One region of the Pseudarthrobacter oxydans genome, then DNA from elsewhere that is predicted to be linked to it. Evidence: riboswitches for the same ligand, from Rfam matches in the RefSeq annotation. Region 1 holds a riboswitch; each other region holds the start of a gene.
What was found. A riboswitch is a leader RNA that binds a small molecule or an ion and turns the genes downstream of it on or off. The one in region 1 is predicted to bind S-adenosylmethionine.

Region 1 (7,004 bases):
AGAGGAGCCTTAGTTGTCCAACGGATGGTCTTTTGAAACCCGCCAGATCCACGCAGGACAGGAGCCGGACAGTGCCACCGGCGCCCGTGCACTCCCTATCTACCAGACCACGTCCTTCGTATTCCCAAGCGCGGAAAGCGCCGCCAACCGTTTTGCCCTCGCTGAACTGGCGCCGATCTACACCCGCATCGGCAATCCCACCCAGGATGCCGTGGAACAGCGGATCGCCAGCCTTGAGGGCGGATTGGGAGCACTCCTGCTGAGTTCAGGACAGGCAGCAGAGACTTTCGCTGTCCTCAATATCGCCGAGGCGGGGGACCATATCGTTGCCAGCCCCAGCCTGTACGGCGGGACTTACAACCTGTTCGCACACACCCTGAAGAAGTTCGGCATTTCCGTGACCTTCGTGGCGGACCCGGACAACCTGGACCAGTGGCGTGACGCGGTCCAGCCAAACACCAAGCTCTTCTTCGCCGAAGTGGTGTCCAACCCCCGCCAGGACGTCCTGGACATCGAGGGCGTGTCAGGCATCGCCCATGATGCCGGCGTGCCCCTGATCGTGGACAACACCCTGTCCACCCCGTACCTGATCCGGCCGCTGGAATGGGGAGCGGACATCGTTGTCCATTCCGCAACCAAGTACCTGGGCGGCCACGGATCCGCAATTGCCGGGGTGATCGTGGACTCCGGCAAGTTCGACTTCGGCAAGGACCCTGCGAGGTTCCCGGGCTTCAACACCCCGGACCCCACCTACAACGGGCTGGTGTACGCCCGGGACCTCGGCAAGGACGGTGCCCTGGGCGCCAACCTGTCCTATATCCTCAAGGCCCGCGTCCAGCTGCTCCGGGACCTGGGCTCTGCCGTCTCCCCGTTCAACGCGTTCCTGATCGCCCAGGGCCTGGAAACGCTGAGCCTGCGGGTGGAACGCCATGTTGCCAACGCCACGGAAGTGGCGCGCTGGCTGGAAGGAAGGGACGACGTCGAATCCGTCGCCTACGCGGGGCTGCCCTCCAGCCCGTGGTACGAGCGGGGCCGCAAGTACGGGCCCAAGGGCACGGGCGCGATTGTCTCCTTCAACCTGGCTGGCGGGGCCGAGGCCGGCAAGCGCTTCGTTGACGCGCTGGAGCTGCACTCCCACGTGGCAAACATCGGCGACGTCCGCTCCCTTGTCATCCACCCGGCGTCGACCACCCACAGCCAGCTTTCCCCGGAGCAGCAGGCCGTCGCCGGCGTGACCCCCGGCCTGGTCCGGTTGTCGGTGGGAATCGAACACATCGATGACATCCTGGCGGACCTCGAAGCGGGCTTTCGGGCAGCAAAGGACGCGACCGGGGCCTAGCCGGACGCACAAAGAACCCGAGACGGCGGCACGCCGGGGAAGTCACAACCAGTCACACTCTTGGCAGCAGACGGGGGCTGTTTCGTACACTCGTACCAGGTCATGAGTGCCAGTGACAGCCCCGGCTTGCTGGCCGGCAACCCTCCTTCCGCGGTGGGGTGCCCCGGGTGAAGACCTGGCCTGCCGGTCATTCGACGGCGGGCAAGCGCGTAGAAGAGGTCTTGCCATGACGGTTACCGTCACCCGAACCACCGTCCCCGAGCACGGAATTGTCCGCTATGCCTCCATTGGGGGGCTGGAACTTGAAGCCGGGGGATACCTCCCGGACGTCACGCTGGCCTACGAAACCTGGGGCACGCTCAACGCCGATGCCAGCAATGCCATCCTGATCGAGCACGCCCTGACCGGCAGCACCCACGTGACCCGCGGCGACACGGACGAAGAAGGCTGGTGGGAACAGCTGGCCGGTCCCGGCGCTCCCGTGGACACGGACAAGTTCTTCGTGGTGTCCGTCAATATCGTGGGCGGCTGCTACGGCTCCACGGGGCCGTCGTCGGCCGCCCCGGATGGAACCCCCTGGGGCTCCCGCTTCCCCCTGGTTACCCTGCGGGACAGTACGGTGGCGGAGGCCCGGCTGGCTGACCAGCTGGGCATCAACAGCTGGTTCGCGGTCCTGGGCGGATCCATGGGCGGCGCCCGCGCCCTTGAGTGGGCCGTGACCTACCCCGAGAGGGTGCAGCGCTGCGCCGTCATCTCGGTGGGCGCCGCGAGCACGGCAGAACAGATCGCCTTTGCGCAGGCCCAGACCCTGGCCATCCGGCAGGACCCCCACTTCAACGGCGGCGACTACTACGGCGGGCCCTGCCCCGAAGCCGGGCTGGCACTTGCCCGGCGCATCGCCCACATCACCTACCGGTCCGCCGCTGAACTGGAGGGCCGCTTCGGCCGGGAACCCCAGGCGCCGGAGTCGCCCCTGAAGGGCGAGGCGCTGGCCGCCCGCGGCCGTTACCAGGTGGAAAGCTACCTGGATCACCAGGGCAGCAAGCTCGTGAAGCGCTTCGACGCAAACAGCTATATCGCCCTCACCGAGGCGCTGATGAGCCATGACATCTGCCGGGACCGGGGGACCCTGACCGAGACCCTGGCGAGATCCACCGCCAGGTTCTTCGTGGCCGCCGTGGATTCGGACCGGCTGTATTTCCCGTCCCAGTCCCGCGAACTTGCCGCGGCCCTGCCGGGAGAAGTGGACGTGCATGTCATTGAGGCGCCGATCGGCCATGACGGCTTCCTGACGGAAATAGGCCAGCTGGGCCATCAGCTTCGGGTGCACCTCTCGGCCTAAGACCGCCCTCGCAGGCACACTTTTGTGCATTTATGCAGATAGCCTCTGCATGATTCGCCGTTGAGCTTGGCGTTCAGGCGGACCATACTCGTTGGGACCCGGCGGTTCGTGGCCAAAATCACACGTCTCCGCCACAGACTGTCCCAGTGGTGTCGAAGAAGACGCCGAAGGAGTTCATCAATGAGTACGGAAAAGTCCGCCGCGCGGCGGCCCGAGGAAACCGACGTCAAGGCCACAGGCCTGAAGAAAGTCGTCACGGCCTCCATGGCCGGCACCGTGGTTGAGTGGTACGAGTTCTTTCTCTACGCCTCCGCCGCCACGCTGGTGTTCGGCAAGATGTTCTTCCCCAACTCCGGAACCGAGCTGGACGGCATCATCGCAGCCTTCGTCACCTACGCCGTCGGCTTCGTTGCCCGACCCATCGGCGGCATCGTCTTCGGCCACTTCGGCGACAAATTCGGCCGCAAGCAGTTGCTGCAGCTGAGCATCATCCTGGTGGGTGTTGCCACCTTCCTCATGGGCTGCCTGCCGACCTTTGCGCAGATCGGCTACTGGGCACCGGCGCTGCTGGTGTTCCTGCGCTTCGTCCAGGGCTTCGCTGTGGGCGGCGAATGGGGCGGAGCCGTGCTCCTCGTCGCCGAGCACAGCCCGAACAAGTCCCGCGGCTTCTGGTCAAGCTGGCCGCAGTCCGCTGTCCCCATGGGCAACCTGCTCGCCACCGCCGTGCTGTTCACCCTGTCCTCCACCCTCTCCCAGGAAGCCTTCCTCGGCTGGGGCTGGCGCGTAGCCTTCTGGCTCTCCGCAGTGATCGTGATCATCGGCTACTACATCCGCACCAAGGTCCAGGACGCTCCGATCTTCCTCGAGGCCCGCAAGGAAGTCACGGTCGAGAACAAGGGCTACGGTGTTGCCGAAGTCTTCCGTCGGTACCCGCGCGGCGTCTTCACCGCCATGGGCCTGCGCTTCGCGGAGAACATCCTCTACTACCTTGTGGTCACGTTCTCCATCACCTACCTGAAGGTGGTTGTGCAGACGGACACCTCCCGTATCCTGCTCCTCCTCCTGGTGGCGCACTTCATCCACTTTTGCTCAGTCCCGCTGGTGGGCAAGATGTCCGATGCCCTGGGACGCCGCCCGGTGTACATGGCCGGTGCAATCCTCGCCGGAACCTGGGGCTTCTTCGCGTTCCCCATGATGGACACCGGCAATGACATGGTTATCCTGGCGGCCATCACCATCGGCCTGCTGTTCCACGCCCTCATGTACGCCGGCCAGCCATCCATCATGGCGGAAATGTTCCCCACCCGGATGCGGTATTCGGGCGTTTCCCTGGGCTACCAGGTGACCTCCATCGTGGCCGGCTCGCTCGCGCCGATCATCGCCAGCTCCCTGCTGGGCAGCTTCAAGTCCTCCGTTCCTGTGGCGCTGTACCTGCTGGGCGCCTGCGTGGTAACCGCTATTTCCGTGTACTTCCTCAAGGAAACCCGCGGCATCTCGCTTCATGATGTCGACGCCGCCGACGCCCAGGGCACCGCCGACCTTCTGGCCGCCGCCAAGAAGTAGGCACGGCCAAACGACAAACAGAGCAACCCGACTGCCCGGACCTGCGGCCACGCAGGCCCGGGCAGCTGCCTGTCCACCAACATAAAGTCAGGAACACCATGCGAGCAGCAGTCCTCTATTCCACAGTTCCTCCTGGCACCAGCTATGCCGAAGCGCAGCCCCTGGTGGTGCAGGACCTCGACCGGCCCGAGCCCCGGGCCGGTGAATTGGGCGTCACCATCACCTACTCAAGCCTGTGCCACTCGGACCTGTCCGTGGTGGACGGATCCCGCGTCAGGCCGCTTCCCATGGCGTTGGGGCATGAGGCGGTGGGACGGGTTGCCACGGTTGGTGAGGGCGTCACGGACGTTTCCCCCGGCGACCATGTGGTCCTCGTCTTCGTCCCCAGCTGCGGTGCCTGCCGTGCCTGCCGGGCGGGGCGGCCCGCGCTCTGCCACCGGGCCGCCGAGGTCAACGGCTCCGGTGACCTTTTGCACGGCGAGGCGCTGCTGCGCACGCCCGCGGGGGAGCGGATCAACCACCACCTGGGGGTTTCGGCTTTCGCCGATTACGCCGTGGTGGCGCGGGAGTCAGTGGTGGTCATCGCCGACGACGTCCCGGACACCGTGGCGGCGATGTTCGGTTGCGCCGTGCTCACCGGGATGGGAGCTGTCCTGAACACCGCGGCCGTCCAGCCGGGCCAGGCCGTGGCTGTTTTTGGCCTCGGAGCCGTGGGACTTTCGGCCGTCATGGCCGCGTCGCTCGCCGGAGCGTCCGCCGTGATCGCCATCGATCCCAACGCGGGCAAGCACGGGCTCGCCCTGAAATGCGGCGCAACCGCCGTGGGGACCCCCGACGACGCCCCTCGGCTGATTGCCGAAGCCACCGGTGACGGCGTGGACACCGCCGTCGAAGCCGTGGGATCAGCGCGGGTCATCGCATCGTGCCTGGAGCACGTGACGCGCGGCGGCGCCGTGGTCTCCGTAGGGCTGCCGCACCCCACCGCAGAATTGACGGTACCCGCGCTCCAGTTCGCGGGGGCGGGCAAGCGGCTGCTCGGTTCCTACATGGGCGACGCCGTGCCCGGCCGGGACATTCCCCTGTACCTCGAGTATTGGCGCGAGGGCAGGCTCCCCGTTGAGCTGCTGCACACCGACACCAGGCCACTGGCGGAGATCAACGAAGGCCTCGATGCGCTCGCCGCCGGGCAGGTGGTCAGGCGGCTTTTCCAGGCGTGAGGCCGGCCTGGCTGCCTTCAGGCCAGACTGCCAACAGCCTAGGCTGCCAGCAGGTCCTGGCGTTCCGCCACCTCATGCTGAAGTGCACCGATCACGGCCTGCACCCGGGCGGACCGCAGCGATTCCGGCCGGGCCACCGCCCAGATGGGGACCTGGCGCTGGAACGCTTCGGGGAGCACCGGAACGAACTCCGGGTTGTGCGCCACCATGAAGTTCGGAAGCAGCCCGATGCCTGCGCCGCGGCGCACCGCCTCAACCTGGGCAAAGATACTCGTGGCCTGGAAGCTGGACTTCGGCATCGGCAGCTGCGAGGACCGGTGGCCCAGTTCGGCAACCTGGAGGGCCGACTCGACGTAGGAGACGAAGCCGTGCTGCCCCACGCCGTCGGGCGTCTCCGGCAGGCCGCGCGCGGCCGCGTAGGCGGGGCTGGCGTAGAGCCTGAGGAAGTAGTTGGTCAGGAAGATGGCCTGGGCGTTGCTTACGTCGGTGCGGCCCACCACCACCTCCAGGTCCACACCGGAGCGGTTCTGGCTGACCTTGCGCGTGGCGCTCAGCATCTCCACATCCAGCATCGGGTGCCGCTGCTGGAGCCGGACCAGCGCTGGCGTGACGAATTCGGCGCCGAAACCGTCGGAGGTGCTGATGCGCACCATGCCGGACAGGGCATCCCGGTCCTGGCCCGTGACGGCGGCCAGCGACCCCAGTGTTTCCTCAATGGCTTCCGCCGCGGCGACGGCCGAAGCCCCGAGTTCCGTCAGCTCCCAGCCGTGCGGGCTGCGCTCCAGGGTCCGGCCGCCCAACTGCTTGTCCAGGGCGAGGATCCGGCGCGAGATGGTGGTGTGCGTAGTGCCCAGCGTTTCAGCGACGGCGTTGAAACGCCCCAGCCGGGCTACGGTCAAGAGAATCAGGAGGTCGTCCGGACTTGGAAGCCGCGCCACCGCGTGCCTTTCGTTCGTGTGCATCAGTGCACATACCATCTGTGATTTTTCCCCTTGATTGCACTGTAGCAGGGTGTGATGGTGGACACGGACCTCCCGGCCGCCTTCGGCCGGATGCACAGCAAAGGAGCTTATGCCATGGCAGTTGTCGGTTGGATCGGGTTGGGAAACATGGGCGGTTCCATGTCCGGAAACCTCGCAAAGGCGGGGCACGACGTTCGGGGGTTTGACCTCAACCCTGCGGCGCTTGCCGCAGCCGAGGCCGGCGGGGTGAAGCCGGTAGGGAGCATCGCCGAGGCCGTGGCCGGAGCGGACGTGGTGTTCACCATGCTTCCGAAGGGCGAGCACGCCAAGGCTGTCTACCTGGGCGGGGACGGGGTGCTGGCGCATGCCGACACCCGCACACTGCTGGTGGATTCCTCCACCATCGACATCGCCGCAGCGAAGGAACTGCACGACGCCGCTGCTGCCGCCGGCTTCCGCTTCGTGGACGCCCCTGTTTCGGGCGGGATGAGCGGCGCCAAGGCAGGGACGCTGACCTTCATGGTGGGCGGTGAACCGGGCGCCGTGGCCGACGCGACCACCTACATCGGACCGATGGCCGC
Region 2 (7,004 bases), 1.3 Mb from region 1:
GCCGGGCCATCCACATGGTGGTCAGGGCGGCCAGGACAAAGCTGCCGGCCACGTTGATGCCCAGGGTGGTCCAAGGAAAGGCGCCGGGCAGTTCAGGAAACGCAACAGCCAGGCCGTACCGCAGCTCGGTGCCGATCAGGGCGCCGGCCGCCACCGCAAGCCAGGCGCGCAGCCCTACGCCGGAAGTCTTCAGCCGGCTCACACCCTGGGCAAGTCAGCGTCCCCGAGGAGGCAGCCGGGGTGGGGGTGGTCGCTGTGCACCCACAGCGCCGACGTAACCTCGTCAGCGAGGTCGTAGTTCCGTTCGCGGCCCGAATTGCTGATCCGCACCACCAGGGCGCCGCCGAAGGGCCGGCGGCCCACCACCTCAACTTCGGCGTCGAGGTCTATCTCCTCGGCGGCGAGGTAGCGGAGCAGTTCCGGGTTGTCGTCGCTGATCCGGGTAATCCGGCCGGTATGGCCCTCATCAAGTTCACCCATGAGGTGCGCGCGGGGCATGAACACTTTGCCATCGGCGGTGGGGATCGGATCGCCGTGCGGATCCCGCTGCGGGTTGCCCAGCTTGGCTGCCATCCGTTCTATGAAGGTGTCCGAGACGGCATGCTCCAGCAGTTCGGCTTCGTCGTGCACCTCGTCCCAGCTGTACCCCAGCTGCTGGACGAGGTACGTCTCGATCAGCCGGTGGCGCCGCACCATGGAAAGGGCAAGCCGGAGACCGGCGTCCGTGAGCCTGATGGCACTGTACGGTTTGTGGTCCACCAGGCCCTGGTCCTTCAGCTTGCGGACCATTTCCGATACGGAGGAATTGGCCACGCCAAGGCGCTGCGCCAGCTGGGAGGACGTGATGGGCTTGTCCTGCCATTCGGTGAAAGAGTAGATGACCTTGACGTAGTCCTCGATGGAGGAGGAGGGCGCGCTGGTCTTCACGGGATCAAGCCTACCGGCTCGCCGCCGCCATGCGGGGACCGGCGGGGCCGGCGGTGGCGGGCACTCATGCCCTCACCGCCCGCCAGGCCAGGGTGAGGTATGGCAACTCCAGGTCTTCGTCCGGCGCATGTCCGAGGTGCTCATGCAGGTACCAGTCGAGGTTCGCCAGTACCTTCGCCCGGGTGGCCTCACCCGCACGGAGGTAGTAGCTGCGCGACTTTGTCAGCTCCATCAGGTCGGTGGTGGTGACGGAGTCCTGCCAGTGCGTCAGGTGGTCCTCCAAGCCCTCGAACTCAGGCCCCACCAGCGGCCGGAAACCGGGTTTGTAGACGTCCCCGGCATGCATGATCCTCGAGAGCCGGTGGACCCAGGGGACGGACGTGTCCAGCTGGTTCCACACCAGGCCAAGCGTTCCCCCGGGGCGGAGGACGCGGGCCAGTTCCGTGCTTGCCCTCAGCGCATCGCACCAGTGCCAGGCCTGCGCCACGGTGACGACGTCGAACGCTGAGTCAGGCAGGCCGGTGGCCTCCGCGGTGCCCAGGACAGCCGCGGCGCCGGGATAATGTTCCGCCAGCTGTCCGAGCATGTCGGCTGAGGGGTCCACCGCCGTGACGGACGGCACCAGCCCCAGCAGCAGTTCAGTGAACTTGCCCGTGCCGGCACCAACGTCGAGCGCGTCCCGGGCGCCCGGAGGTACCAGCCACTGTGCTGTCTCAGCGGGATACCCGGGCCGCACCTGCTGGTAGTGTTTGCCGCCATCCTGGAAGCTCTGGCCCAGCTCCCGCCGCCGGCTGTGATCCAGCCTGGGGCCACCCCGTGCCACGCGTGGCCTCCTTCGTCGGGTCTCGTTGCTACCTTCCGAATTTACCGTACCCGCCCGGGCGTGGCTGAGCGCACGCCGCCGGTCGAGTCGCAGGTCAGTCGTCGATGCAGGGGGCGGCGCCGGCCGTTCCCGGGGTGTTGGGCGCCCAGTGGGGGTAGGTGCGGTTGTCGTTGGCGGGAACCCAGCGGCCCGCGTCCACCACGTAGTCCCAGCCGAGCCCCTTGGTCCGCAGGTCCCGGATGCCTGCCAGCAGACGCTCGGCATCGTCAAGCCGGGATCCCACGCCGAAGCTGGCACGGAGGGATCCGGACGGCAGCCCCAGCCGCTTCAGCAGCGGGTGGGCGCAGAAGCGGCCGTCACGCAGGCCCACGCCATGCTCTGCCGACAGGTACGCCGCCACCAGTCCGGCGTCGTAGCCTTCGACCGAGAAGTTGACCACGCCGATGGTGTCCGTATCCGGGTTGGTGTCCTGAAAGATCTGGTGGACGGTCACGCCGTCGATTCCCTGCAGGCCCTCCACCAGGTAGGAGCGGATGGCCGATTCATGGGCATGCCAGCGGTCCTGGTCCAGTTCCGCGATGACCTGCGTTGCGCGGGCCAGGGTGGCCGCTCCCAGCACGTTCGGTGATCCGCCCTCATGGCGGGCCGGGCCCGTTGCCCAGCTGACGCCGTCGAGCCTTGCCTCCTTGACGGCGCCGCCGCCGGCAAGGTGCGGTGTTCCGGCGTCGAGCCAGTCCGGCCGGCCCACCAGCACACCGGCGCCAAAAGGCGCGTAAAGCTTGTGCCCCGAGAAGGCAATGTAGTCGACGTCGTCAGCGGTGATGTCGATGCGGCGGTGCGGCGCCAGCTGGGCCGCGTCCACCACGATCCGTGCGCCGTGCTCGTGGGCGAGTGCGGCGAGGGCGCGAACGGGAAGGATCTCGCCCGTGACGTTCGACGCGCCGGTGACGGCGAGCAGGCTTACCCCGCCGTGCTGCAGTTCGGCACGCACGGCCTCAATGGTTCCTGCGATGGTGTCGTCCGCCACGATGCTGCGGTGGGGGACACCCTGCCATGGCAGCAGGTTGGCGTGGTGCTCAATGTCGAGGTACAGGACGTCGCCGTCAGCCCGGCCGTTCGTGACGGGCAGGCAGCCGGCCAGCAGGTTGAGGGAGTCGGTGGTGTTCCGGGTGAAGATCACGGAATCGTCCGGGCGGCCGCCCACGAACTCCCGGACGATGGCACGGGCATTCTCGTAGACCGAGGTGCTGATCTGGGAGGCGTAGCCGGCTCCGCGGTGCACGCTCGCGTAGAACGGCAGGATTTCGTTGAGGTAGGCGGACACCACGGAAAGCGCCGGCGCGGACGCGCCATAGTCCAGGTTCGCGTACCGGACGTGCCCGCCATGGATCAGGGGAGCCTGGATTTCGGCGCCCGTGACTGCCGCCAGGGGACGGCCGGCTGCGGCGTGGCGCTGGTCGAAGAGGGCGTCCTGTCCGGGTTGTGCTGCGGCGTCAGGCTGGATTGCGGCGTTGGGGGAGACGGTGGCTGTTGTCACAGAGACCTCACTTTGAAACAGGACTCCGCTGGGGGAATCCGCGCTTGCCGCATCCGTTCCGGACCGGCCTGGTCGTCACCCGGGGCACCCCACCGCGAATGGAGGGTTGCCGGCCAGCAAACCGGGGTTTAGCGCTGGCACTCGTGACCTGGTTAAGAGCGTAGGACATAGCCCGCGCAGGCTAAAAGCCGGCTGGAATGTTAAGGCCTTTGTTACGCGCAGTTGAAAAGGTCCGCTTTTGCCGAAGATAACGACGGCGGGCGCCTCCTTTCGGAGGTGCCCGCCGTTGATTATTCGGAAGAGGAGGGTCAGAGGAGGTCGTCCAGGTCCGGGTTCAACCGGCGCAGCACCTCCGAGTGAAGGATGGAATTCGTGGCCAGTGCGTTGCCGCCGAACGGGCCGTCCTCACCTTCCAGCGATGTGAACCGGCCGCCCGCTTCAACCACGATGGGCACCAGGGCGGCCATGTCGTAGAGGTTGAGCTCGGGCTCGCAGGCGATATCCACCGAGCCTTCCGCCACCATGCAGTACGACCAGAAGTCCCCGAATGCCCTGGTACGCCACACGTCCTCCGTGAGGCCCAGGAATTCGTTGAGGTTACCGCGCTCCTTCCAGCCGCCAAGGCTCGAATATGACAGGGAAGCGTCGGACAGTTTGGACACGTTGGACACGCGGAGGCGGGTTGCGGCTGCCAGGGAACGTCCCATATAGGCGCCCATGCCCTTGGCCGCCCACCAGCGCTTGCCCAGTGCAGGGGCGCTCACCACGCCCACCACCGGCTCGCCTTCGTCCACGAGGGCGATCAGGGTGGCCCACACCGGAACGCCGCGGACGAAATTCTTGGTGCCGTCGATGGGATCGATGATCCACCGCCGCGCACCATGGCCGGTGCTGCCAAACTCCTCGCCGAGTACGGCATCGCGCGGACGGGAACGGGAGAGCTGGCCGCGGATGGCCTCCTCGGCCGCCTTGTCGGCATCGGTGACGGGCGTCAGGTCCGGCTTGGTCTCGATGTGGAGGTCCAGCGCCTTGAAGCGGCTCATTGTCTGGTCGTCCACTGAGTCGGCCAGGACGTGGGCCAGGCGCAGGTCATCGTTGTAGCTCGAAGCGGGTTGGATCATGGTTCCAAACTACCGTCTGCGCGCCGTTCTGCCGGGAACCGGGCCCCGTCAGTTAACGCTGCCCAGCTCCTTGGCCTCCTGGGCTTCCATTCGGGGGTCCGTCCCCAGGAGCCGCCGCAGGGAGGCCAGCCTTGCTGAACCGGTGGGTCCGGCATGGCCTCCCGCTACCCACGCGTCCAGCCCACAGTCCACGGCGGTGGCTGTGTGCTTGCAGCCGCGCTCGCAGTCATCCGTGCCGGGAGAGAGGTCCGGGAAGGAGCGCAGGATCCGGTCCGGGTCCACGTGGGCCAGGCCGAAGGAGCGGATGCCGGGGGTGTCGATGATCCAGCTGCCGGACGGCGCGTCAGCGAGGCGCAGGGCGAGGGCGGACGACGACGTGTGCCTGCCCCGGCCGGTCACCGCGTTCACCCCTCCGGTGGCCCGTTCGGCCCCGGTCAGCGCATTCACCATGGTTGACTTGCCCACGCCGGAATGCCCCAGCATCACGGTCACTTTCCCGCCGAGGTGGGTCCGGAGCTCCGCGACGGCGGCCCTGTCCAGGCGGGCGGAGAGCCCGTCGTCGGAGCGGGCATCCACGCCCGAGGCCTGCGCATCCGCCGTCCGGCTGATGATCACGGGGAAGTCCAGGTGGGTGTAGTTGGCCAGCAGCTCCGCAGGATCCTTGATGTCCGCCTTGGTGACCAGCAGGATCGGCTCGATACCGGCGTCGTAGGCGGCCACCAGGGCGCGGTCGATGAAGCCAGTCCGTGGCTCGGGGTTGGCAGCGGCCACCACAATGACCAGTTGGTCCGCATTGGCCACCACGGCGCGTTCCACGGGATCAGTGTCATCGGCGCTGCGCCGCAGGAGCGTCTTGCGGTCCTGGATTTTCACCAGCCGTGCCAAGGTGTCCGGCTCGCCGGAGACGTCACCCACGAGTGAAACGAAATCCCCCGCCACCACCGGGTTCCTTCGCAGTTCCCTTGCCCTGGCGGCAATAACCACACGCTCGTTGCCCGAGTCCTCACCCACCACAGCCCTGTAACGGCCCCGGTCAACCGTGATGATCCGGCCGGTGACGGCGTCGTCGTGGCTGGGCCTGTCCTTCGTGCGGGGCCTGGAGCCCTTTTTGCTGGGCCGAATCCGGACGTCGGATTCGTCCCAGGAGTCAGTGCTCCGCGCCACCGCTGGAACCTTCCGCCCCCGCCTCGGGGGTGCCGTCCTGCGCAAGCATGTCCGCCCACAACCGGGGGAAGTCCGGCATGGTCTTGGCGGTGGTGGCGATGTCCTCCACCTCGACGCCCTCCACGGCCAGGCCGAGGATGGCTCCGGCGGTAGCCATGCGGTGGTCCGCGTAACTGTGGACGACACCGGCGTGCAGCCTGGCAGGACGGATCACCAGGCCATCGCTGGTCTCCTCAGCGTCACCGCCGAGCCGGTTGATTTCGGCCACCAGCGCGGCAAGCCGGTCCGTTTCGTGTCCCCGCAGGTGGGCAATACCGCTCAGCCGCGACGGCCCGTCCGCCAGTGCACACAGGGCGGCTACGGTGGGGGCCAGCTCGCTGGTGTCGGCGAAGTCCGCGCCCTTGATGGCCGGTCCGCCCGTGACTGTCAGGACGCCGTCGTGCAGGGTGACGTCCGCGCCCATCCGGGCGAGGATGCTGCGCCAGAGGTCACCCACCTGCTGCGTTTCCTCGGGCCAGCCGGGGATCCGCACGGTGCCCCGCGAGGCCAAAGCCGCGGCGAGGAACGGCCCGGCGTTGGACAGGTCCTGCTCGATCCGCTGGTCAAACGCCCGGATGGGTCCCGGGCTGACAACCCAGTGGTTGGGAACGGAGTCGTCCACGGCAACACCGGCTCCACGCAGGACGGCCACGGTCATGTTGATGTGGTCGAGGCTGGGCACGGGCTTGCCCATGTGTTCCAGGTGCAGCCCCTCGGTGAACCGTGCCCCCACCAGGAGCAGCGCCGAAACGAACTGGGAGGAGGCGCTGGCGTCGATTACCAGGTGGCCGCCGCGGACCTCACCCGTGCCATCCACCACAAACGGCAATGACGACGGCGTGCCGCCCTCCGTGGAGGAAACGGCCACTCCGAGCGACTTGAGTGCCTCGATGATGGTTCCCATCGGCCGCTTGCGGGCGTGGGGGTCGCCGTCGAACTCGCCGGCGCCCCTGCGCAGTGCCGCGAGGGGCGGGACGAACCGCATGACCGTGCCGGCGAGGCCGCAGTCAATCCTGGCCAGGGACGGGGCGGCGTCCGGGTCCAGCGGAACAACTTCCAGGTCGGGTCCGAAGGCTCCGTCCCCGGGCACCTCCGTAATGGTGGCCCCCAGCTGGCGAAGTGCTTCGATCATCAGCGCGGAGTCCCTGGAGTGCAGCGGTGCGCGCAGGCGGGACGGTCCATCAGCCAGGGCTGCAAGGACCAGGTACCTGTTAGTCAGCGACTTGGAACCGGGTACCGTGACGGTGGCATTGACGGGCCGGGACGCGAAGGGTGCGGCCCAGTGGGGGACAGGCGTGCCGGAATCATCCCGGACGGCGGCTGCTGCGGTCATACGTTGTTATGCCCCCGTGGCCTGTTCCACCGCGCGGCGCACGGCTTTGTCCGCTTTGTG
Region 3 (7,004 bases), 1.8 Mb from region 1:
GCACGCGGACTTCGACGCCGCGCTCGGCTGCCTCCTCCAGCGCGGTGAGGAGGTCGTCGGTGATGTGGTCCGTGCTCATGATGTAGAACTCGGCGTTGATAAACTCTTTCGCCTTGCGCACGGCCTCCGTCATCTGCAGGATCGAGTCCGGATAGCCGGGAATCAGGTCAACGGAGTTGCCGTCCACCATGGGCAGGGACCCGAGCCGACGGTTCAGTTCCGCGGCGGACTTCACCCACTCCGGTCCGGGGTAGTCGCTTTCGACGTCGGAAAGCGAAGAGATCCCGGCCCGCACCCGGTCGTTGACCCGCTGCTGCTGCGCCCGCCGGCGGCTGGACAGCTTGAAGTTGCCGAACAGCAGGAACAGCAGGATGCCCACGAACGGCACAAAGAAAATGCCCAGCAGCCACGCCATCGCCGTGGTGGGACGCCTGTTGCCCGGAATGATGCCCACAGCCAGCACCCTGATCAGGAGGTCGGCGACGCCCAGCAGCACCACCACCCACATTGGCGCGGTGCCGGCAAGCGAGAATGGCCACAACACGAAATAAACCCCCGGAGGATGGGCTCCCGGCGGACCGTTTCCAGCCAGGGCACTCTGCCCAGCTTATCCGTGCGGCGCCGCACTAAGCTGGAGCCATGACCTCTCCAGCTTCCGTGGTTCTCGTTTTCCTCGACCCCGCGTTCCCGGACGGCCGGCTCGCCGATGCCTCCAAGCCCCAGCTCCTGGTCACGGACCAGGGCGCCACCCGCGGGGACGGGATCTTCGAAACCATGCTGGCGGTAGGCGGCAACGTGCGGAAGGTCCAGGCCCACCTGGACCGCCTGGCCCGCTCCGCGGACGCCCTTGACCTGGTTATCCCGCCGGAGGACGAGTGGCGCAGGGCCATCGGGACTGCACTGAGCGAGTACCGGTCCGAGTATCCGCCTGCCTCCGCCGCCGAGGACGAACTCGTGGTCAAACTGGTGGTGACCCGCGGTGTGGAGGGAGCCGCCGCGCCCACCGCCTGGGTCCAGGTGTCCCCCACGGGGGCGTTGGCGCGCCGCCAGCGGGAGACGGGAATCGACGTCATCCTCCTTGACCGGGGCTACGACAGCGACGCCGCCGAGCGCGCCCCCTGGCTGCTGCTCGGCGCGAAGACGCTGTCCTACGCCGTCAACATGGCCGCTTTGCGCCATGCCCATAAACAGGGCGCGGACGACGTCATCTTCATCTCCTCCGACGGCCGGGTACTGGAAGGGCCCACCTCCACCGTGCTGCTGGCCCACGCAGGAACGTCCGACGACGGCACTTCCGTCAAGCGCCTCATCACGCCCCAGCTGGACAGCGGCATCCTGCCGGGCACGTCGCAGGGCGCGCTGTTCACCGCGGCGAAGGCTGCGGGCTGGGAACTGGGCTACGGCCCGCTTGAGCCGCAGGACCTGCTGGATGCCGACGCGGTGTGGCTGATCTCCAGCGTCCGTTTGCTGGCGCCGGTCAACCGGATCGACGGCAAGGAAATCGGCACGCCCTCCGTCCAGAAGGAGCTGACCGCCGAACTGAACGAGTTGTTCGCGGGCATCCAGTAAACGGTCCTGTGATTCCGGCCTTTGCGCTCTAGGTTCGGCGGGGGCAGTGGCCGTAAGGTTTGGTTCATGGACTCGCAGACGCAGCCGAATGACAACCTGACCTTTGACGAATGCTGGGAACTCCTGGCCAATGACACTGTCGGCCGCCTTGCACTGGTGGTTGACGGCCACCCCGAGATCTTTCCAATCAACTACGTGGTGCACCGCCGCAGCATCGCGTTCCGTACGGCCGGCGTCACCAAGCTGTGGAGTGCCCTGACAGAGAGGCCTGCCGCCCTGGAGATCGACGGCTACGATCCCCATACCGAAGAGGCCTGGAGCGTGGTGCTGCGCGGCGATACGGCGATCATCGAGGACCAGGCGGACAAGGACGCCGTGGACAGCCTGGGGCTGGAGCCATGGCAGCCGGGAGAAAAGGCAAACTACATCCGGCTGACAGCCCGTGCTTTGACCGGCCGCCGTTTCAAGGTGAACCGGCCGGACGTCTGGGCCACGCGGCAGCAGGACAAGCGGCGGGCCTCTTTCGAATAACCCGGCCGGAATGCCTGTCCGGCCAGGCTAGCCGGTTGGCTCTGCGTCCTGAAGGGACAGTTGGGCTTCAAGGCCGGAGAGCAGGATGCTTAGCCCCTGGTCAAGTTCCGCGGATCCTTCGTAGTCCGCCAGGGCGGGGGCCAGCGCACGCAGCCGCGGGAACTCCTTGGCAGGCAACCGGTGCAGTCCCAGCCGCAGCAGCACTTCGTTTTCCTCCGGGTCCACAACGAATTCCTGCAGCTCGTTCAGGATGTGGCCGTAGAGGAAGCCGTAGTAGGCGCGGTAGACGTGGAGGGCGTCCGACGGGCTGAACCCTGCCCCAATCAGCAGGGACAGGATCTGCTCGAGGGGACGCAGCGTGCCCAGCGGCCGCAGCCCCAGCGGGGTGGAGAGCGGCCTGGTCACGAGCAGCGGCACCACATTGGGGTGCTGGAGCGCAAGGCTCCGAAGGTCGTGTGCGATGCGGCGCAGCTGGGCTTTCCAATCGGGATCGTCGGGGTGGATGGTGAGTTCGTTAAGCACCAGTTCGGTGACGCCGTCCAGCAGCGCGGCGCGGTTCTCCGCATAGCGGTAGAGGCTCATCGGATCCCGGCCCAGTTCCTGGCCAAGGCGGCGCATGGTCAGCGCCTCCAAGCCTTCCGCGTCAACAACTTCGAGCGCCTTGGTCAGCACCAGCTCCCTGCTCAGCTTTTGCTTTTGGGCCGGCCCGGTGGGGGACTGGACTTTCGGGGAAGCCATGATTTCCGTCCTGGAAGGCGGCAAGCCCTTTACCCGGATAGGTAATCCATTCGCTTGCCGAATCCGTTGTCTACGAGTAAAGTCTACATTGTAGATGCGGCAGTGACACCGCCCTGTAGCCCCTGGTTTCAACTAGTAGCCCCCGGTTTCAACTAGTTCTTGATTTCCGCGGGCTTCATCAACACTCCATGCCCCGTGCACGGCATTGAGGTTCGCTGCTGTAGCCGAACGGCGGCACCACCGCACTTAGCGAAGGGAAGCCGTCATGGCGCATTCGCAGTTCGATCTCTTTCTAAAAGAAGCCACCTACATTGACCAGGCCTCGGACGCCACCCTCGACCGTGACCGCCTTTACGGCCTGTACACCAGCTGGTGCTTCATCAACCAGCAGAAGCCCGGCCTGGAGTCCAATTTCTGGATAGCCATGAATTGCCGCATCAGGCACGGCCGCAAGGGGCTGCGCATGAAAGGCCCCGCCGCTGCCGACTACATCCTGGCAAGCTACCCGGGCCTCGTCTAAGCAACGGCATCAAAACGAATACGGCGTGGACCACGTGCCTGGGGGCACAGGGTCCACGCCGTTCCTCTTTAAGCGCGCTTAGGCGCGCTCCCTGCTACTGCATCAATTGATCCTGCCGCTCCCGCGGGTCCCACCCCCGGACACCCAAGGAGGAGCCGCCGTCGTACTTTAGGTGAAGGTGCCGGACGGCACTGGGCTCCACTGCGGCGCCCGGCCTACTTCAGTTACGCAACATGACGACGACGGCGGTGCGGCCGCGGGCGGCAAGTGTTACGTTTTTGGGGAGTAATGAGTACCGGCGCCAAGCCCTGACTGGCCGGTCGGCAACCCTCCTTTCGCGGCGGGGTGCCTCAGGTGAACACTCGGCATATCGACCCATTCGAGCTGCAAGCGTGAGAGAAGGAGATCGTCGTGTCTGACGCACCTGCCCCTGAAGAGAAACTGTCGTACCGCCTCATCAGCGGGCCGGATGACCGCGCCTTTTGCGAGCGGATCTCCGCCGCGCTGGCGGAAGGCTATGTCCTCCATGGCAGCCCGGCGGCAACCTTCAACGGCAGCAGTGTGATCGTGGCGCAGGCGGTAGTCCTGCCGGCAGCCATCGCTTCCGCGGACGCTGCCGTGGCAGATGCCGTTGACGACCTCGAGTCCTCCGGCGATGACCTTGACTTCGGCGGCGAGGGCCACGCATGAGCTACGCCGGAGACCTGACCCCGCAGGAGGCCTGGGAAAAACTTGAGCAGGGCGCCATCCTGGTGGATGTGCGCACGGAGGGCGAATGGGCCCACATCGGCATTCCCGACACCAAGGCCACCGAGAACGATCCGCTGTTCATCCAGTGGACCTTCCCGGGCGGAATCCCCAACCCCGACTTCATCACCGACCTTAGCCAACAGGCGCCCGAGGACAAGTCAACCGAACTGGTGTTCCTGTGCCGTTCCGGCCAGCGTTCCATCGCGGCCGCTATCGCCGCCACGCAGGCCGGCTTCACCTCCTACAACGTCCTGGAGGGCTTTGAGGGTGAACCGGACCGTTATGGAGAACGTACCGTCAACGGCTGGAAGAACCGCGGCCTGCCGACCAACCTGGGAAAGAACTAAGTGACCTTCAACGAAGACGCCGCCGGCTGGAGCCCCGACACCCAGGCCGTCCGCGGCGGGCTGGACCGCACCAACTTCCAGGAGACCAGCGAGGCTGTCTTCCTGAACTCCGGTTTCGTGTACGAATCCGCCGCTGCTGCTGAGCGGGCCTTTACGGGCGAGGACGAACGCTTTGTCTACTCGCGCTACGGCAACCCGTCCGTGGCCACGTTCCAGGAACGGCTCCGCCTGCTTGAGGGGACCGAGGCGTGCTTCGCGACGGCGTCCGGCATGTCCGCGGTTTTCACCGCCCTGGGTGCGCTGCTGGCGGCCGGGGACCGGGTGGTTGCCGCCCGCTCACTCTTCGGCTCGTGCTTTGTGATCCTGAACGAAATCCTGCCGCGCTGGGGCGTGGAGACCGTCTTCGTGGACGGCCCTGACCTGGAGCAGTGGCGTGAAGCGCTCTCCGAGCCCACCACCGCCGTCTTCTTCGAATCGCCGTCCAATCCCATGCAGGAGATCGTGGACATTGCTGCGGTCAGCGACCTGGCGCACGCTGCCGGGGCGACCGTCGTCGTCGACAACGTTTTTGCCACCCCCCTGCTGCAGCGGTGCGGGCAGTTCGGCGCCGATGTGATTGTCTACTCGGGCACCAAGCACATCGACGGCCAGGGCCGGGTGCTTGGTGGCGCCATCCTGGGTACCAAGGAGTTCATTGACGGGCCGGTGAAGCAGCTCATGCGCCACACCGGACCAGCACTGTCCGCGTTCAACGCCTGGGTCCTGACCAAGGGCCTCGAGACCATGGCGCTGCGCGTCAACCACTCCTCGGCGTCAGCCCTGCGCCTCGCGGAATGGCTGGAGGAACAGCCTGCCGTCAGCTGGGTGAAGTACCCGCTCCTGAAATCGCACCCGCAGTACGAGCTGGCCGTAAAGCAGATGAGCGCCGGCGGCACTGTCCTCACCTTGGAACTCGCCCCCTCCGGCGGCCGCTCGGGCAAGGACGCGGCGTTTGCGCTGCTGGACGGCCTGCGGATCATCGACATCTCCAACAACCTTGGCGATGCCAAGTCGCTCATCACCCACCCGGCCACCACCACGCACCGCGCGATGGGACCCGAGGGCCGGGCCGCCATTGGGCTGAGCGACGGCGTGGTGCGGCTTTCGGTGGGGCTGGAGGACGTGGACGACCTGATTGGCGACCTGGAGCAGGCACTTAAGCAGATCTAGCGCTCCGGCCGCGGCACCCGGGGCCATGGCCTCAAGGATTCTGCAGGGAAAGGCGGACGGCCACTTCGTCGCCGTCGCTAATCTCGGCCTTGGCCCTGATGTCCTTCTTGACGGGCAAGAGGTATGTGCCGGTCCTGGTATCCGCGAAGAGCGAGGTTTGCCACGCGTGGCCGGCAATCTCCGCCGCCACTTTGACCGAACCGAAAGCTTTGCTGTGGCCGGAACTGCGCGCGCGGATATCGTCCGCGACGTCCGCCGGCAGGGTCAGGAAATGCCAACCGGCTTCCCCGGGATAGCGCCACAGGCCTGCTTTGAAGGAATACGACGCCGCCACGCGCTGAGTATGGCACGGGACGTTGGCAGGACGCCACAGCTTGCCGCACTTGCGGCCGGCGTCTTTTGTCCCGGAAGGCGAGGGCACCGCTTCCTCGAACAGGTGGCACAAAAAACTTCAAGAGTACTTTCCGGAAGGCCGTCGTAGGGCCTAATAATGTCGGACCCCCTCGCGATGATGGGGGTATGGAATCGAACGCGGCGGTGGTGCAGGGGGAGGAAGCGGTTGACGCTTCTGTCGCGGCGTTTATGGCTGCGCTGGCTGGCGGAGGCCTTGCCGCGGGCGGGCCCGCCGCTTCCGGTCGCCGTGGCCGTGGCGGGGGCGTTGATGATCCGTTGCAGCGGGTTGCTGATGCGGCGTTGGATGTCCTGGGTGGGGTGGCGCGGTCGGAAGCGAAGTTGGCGGCGGTGAAGGCAGTGGCCGCGGCGGCCCTTGCCGGGGCGACGAAGGCGATGAATCCTCCGCCCGGGTCCCCTCACGAGGCCACGGCGCAGGACCGGAGCCTGGTGGCCGAGGTCGGGTGTGCACTGGCCATCGGTGACCGGGCCGCCGGTGCTTTGCTCGCTGAAGCCCATGCCTTGACCGCGTCGCTGCCCCGGACCCTGGCCGCCCTGCAGGGCGGGACGATTTCCTGGGCGCATGCCCGGACCATGGTGGACCAGACCGTCGGCCTTGGCCCGGCCGCGGCGGCGGCCCTGGAGGCCCATTTCCTGGACCCGGACGCCCCGGGGGCGGTCCGCGGGTGCCCTGTGGGGGAGATGCCCGCGTACCGGTTCAGGGCCAAGGCCCGGGGGTGGCGGGAACGGCACCATCCGGAGAGCCTGGCGAAGCGGCACGCCAAGTCCCTGGCGGACCGGCGGGTGGAGTACTGGCCGGATAACGACGCGATGGCCTGGGTGGCCGCCTACCTGCCCGCGGACCAGGCGTCCGCGGTCTGGAACCGGCTGACCGCCATTTCCCGGGGATGCAGGGCCCGGACGAGGCCCGCACCCTGACCCAGCTCAGG

Region 2: another riboswitch for S-adenosylmethionine. It lies ahead of SMD14_RS12870 (aminotransferase class V-fold PLP-dependent enzyme); the one in region 1 lies ahead of SMD14_RS06900 (homoserine O-acetyltransferase).
Region 3: another riboswitch for S-adenosylmethionine. It lies ahead of SMD14_RS18860 (DUF1737 domain-containing protein); the one in region 1 lies ahead of SMD14_RS06900 (homoserine O-acetyltransferase).

Annotation. Positions count from the first base shown of each region.
Region 1 covers NZ_CP139438.1:1,527,063-1,534,066, forward strand. The annotation lists gene SMD14_RS06895 (bifunctional o-acetylhomoserine/o-acetylserine sulfhydrylase) at 14-1,339, shown strand; SAM riboswitch class IV at 1,438-1,553, shown strand; gene SMD14_RS06900 (homoserine O-acetyltransferase) at 1,566-2,681, shown strand; gene SMD14_RS06905 (MFS transporter) at 2,862-4,244, shown strand; gene SMD14_RS06910 (zinc-dependent alcohol dehydrogenase family protein) at 4,343-5,461, shown strand; gene SMD14_RS06915 (LysR family transcriptional regulator) at 5,500-6,423, opposite strand; gene mmsB (3-hydroxyisobutyrate dehydrogenase) at 6,538-7,004, shown strand, end outside.
Region 2 covers NZ_CP139438.1:2,847,293-2,854,296, reverse strand. The annotation lists gene SMD14_RS12885 (CrcB family protein) at 1-202, opposite strand, end outside; gene SMD14_RS12880 (metal-dependent transcriptional regulator) at 199-927, opposite strand; gene SMD14_RS12875 (class I SAM-dependent methyltransferase) at 992-1,750, opposite strand; gene SMD14_RS12870 (aminotransferase class V-fold PLP-dependent enzyme) at 1,845-3,287, opposite strand; SAM riboswitch class IV at 3,323-3,436, opposite strand; gene hisN (histidinol-phosphatase) at 3,596-4,408, opposite strand; gene SMD14_RS12860 (ribosome small subunit-dependent GTPase A) at 4,457-5,572, opposite strand; gene aroA (3-phosphoshikimate 1-carboxyvinyltransferase) at 5,556-6,944, opposite strand; gene SMD14_RS12850 (DoxX family protein) at 6,951-7,004, opposite strand, start outside.
Region 3 covers NZ_CP139438.1:4,126,383-4,133,386, forward strand. The annotation lists gene cls (cardiolipin synthase) at 1-508, opposite strand, end outside; gene SMD14_RS18840 (aminodeoxychorismate lyase) at 640-1,569, shown strand; gene SMD14_RS18845 (pyridoxamine 5'-phosphate oxidase family protein) at 1,636-2,100, shown strand; gene SMD14_RS18850 (TetR/AcrR family transcriptional regulator C-terminal domain-containing protein) at 2,128-2,838, opposite strand; gene SMD14_RS18855 (hypothetical protein) at 3,104-3,358, shown strand; SAM riboswitch class IV at 3,643-3,757, shown strand; gene SMD14_RS18860 (DUF1737 domain-containing protein) at 3,770-4,048, shown strand; gene SMD14_RS18865 (rhodanese-like domain-containing protein) at 4,045-4,455, shown strand; gene SMD14_RS18870 (O-succinylhomoserine sulfhydrylase) at 4,456-5,664, shown strand; gene SMD14_RS18875 (DUF1905 domain-containing protein) at 5,696-5,998, opposite strand; partial or broken gene SMD14_RS18880 (DUF222 domain-containing protein) at 6,184-7,004, shown strand, end outside.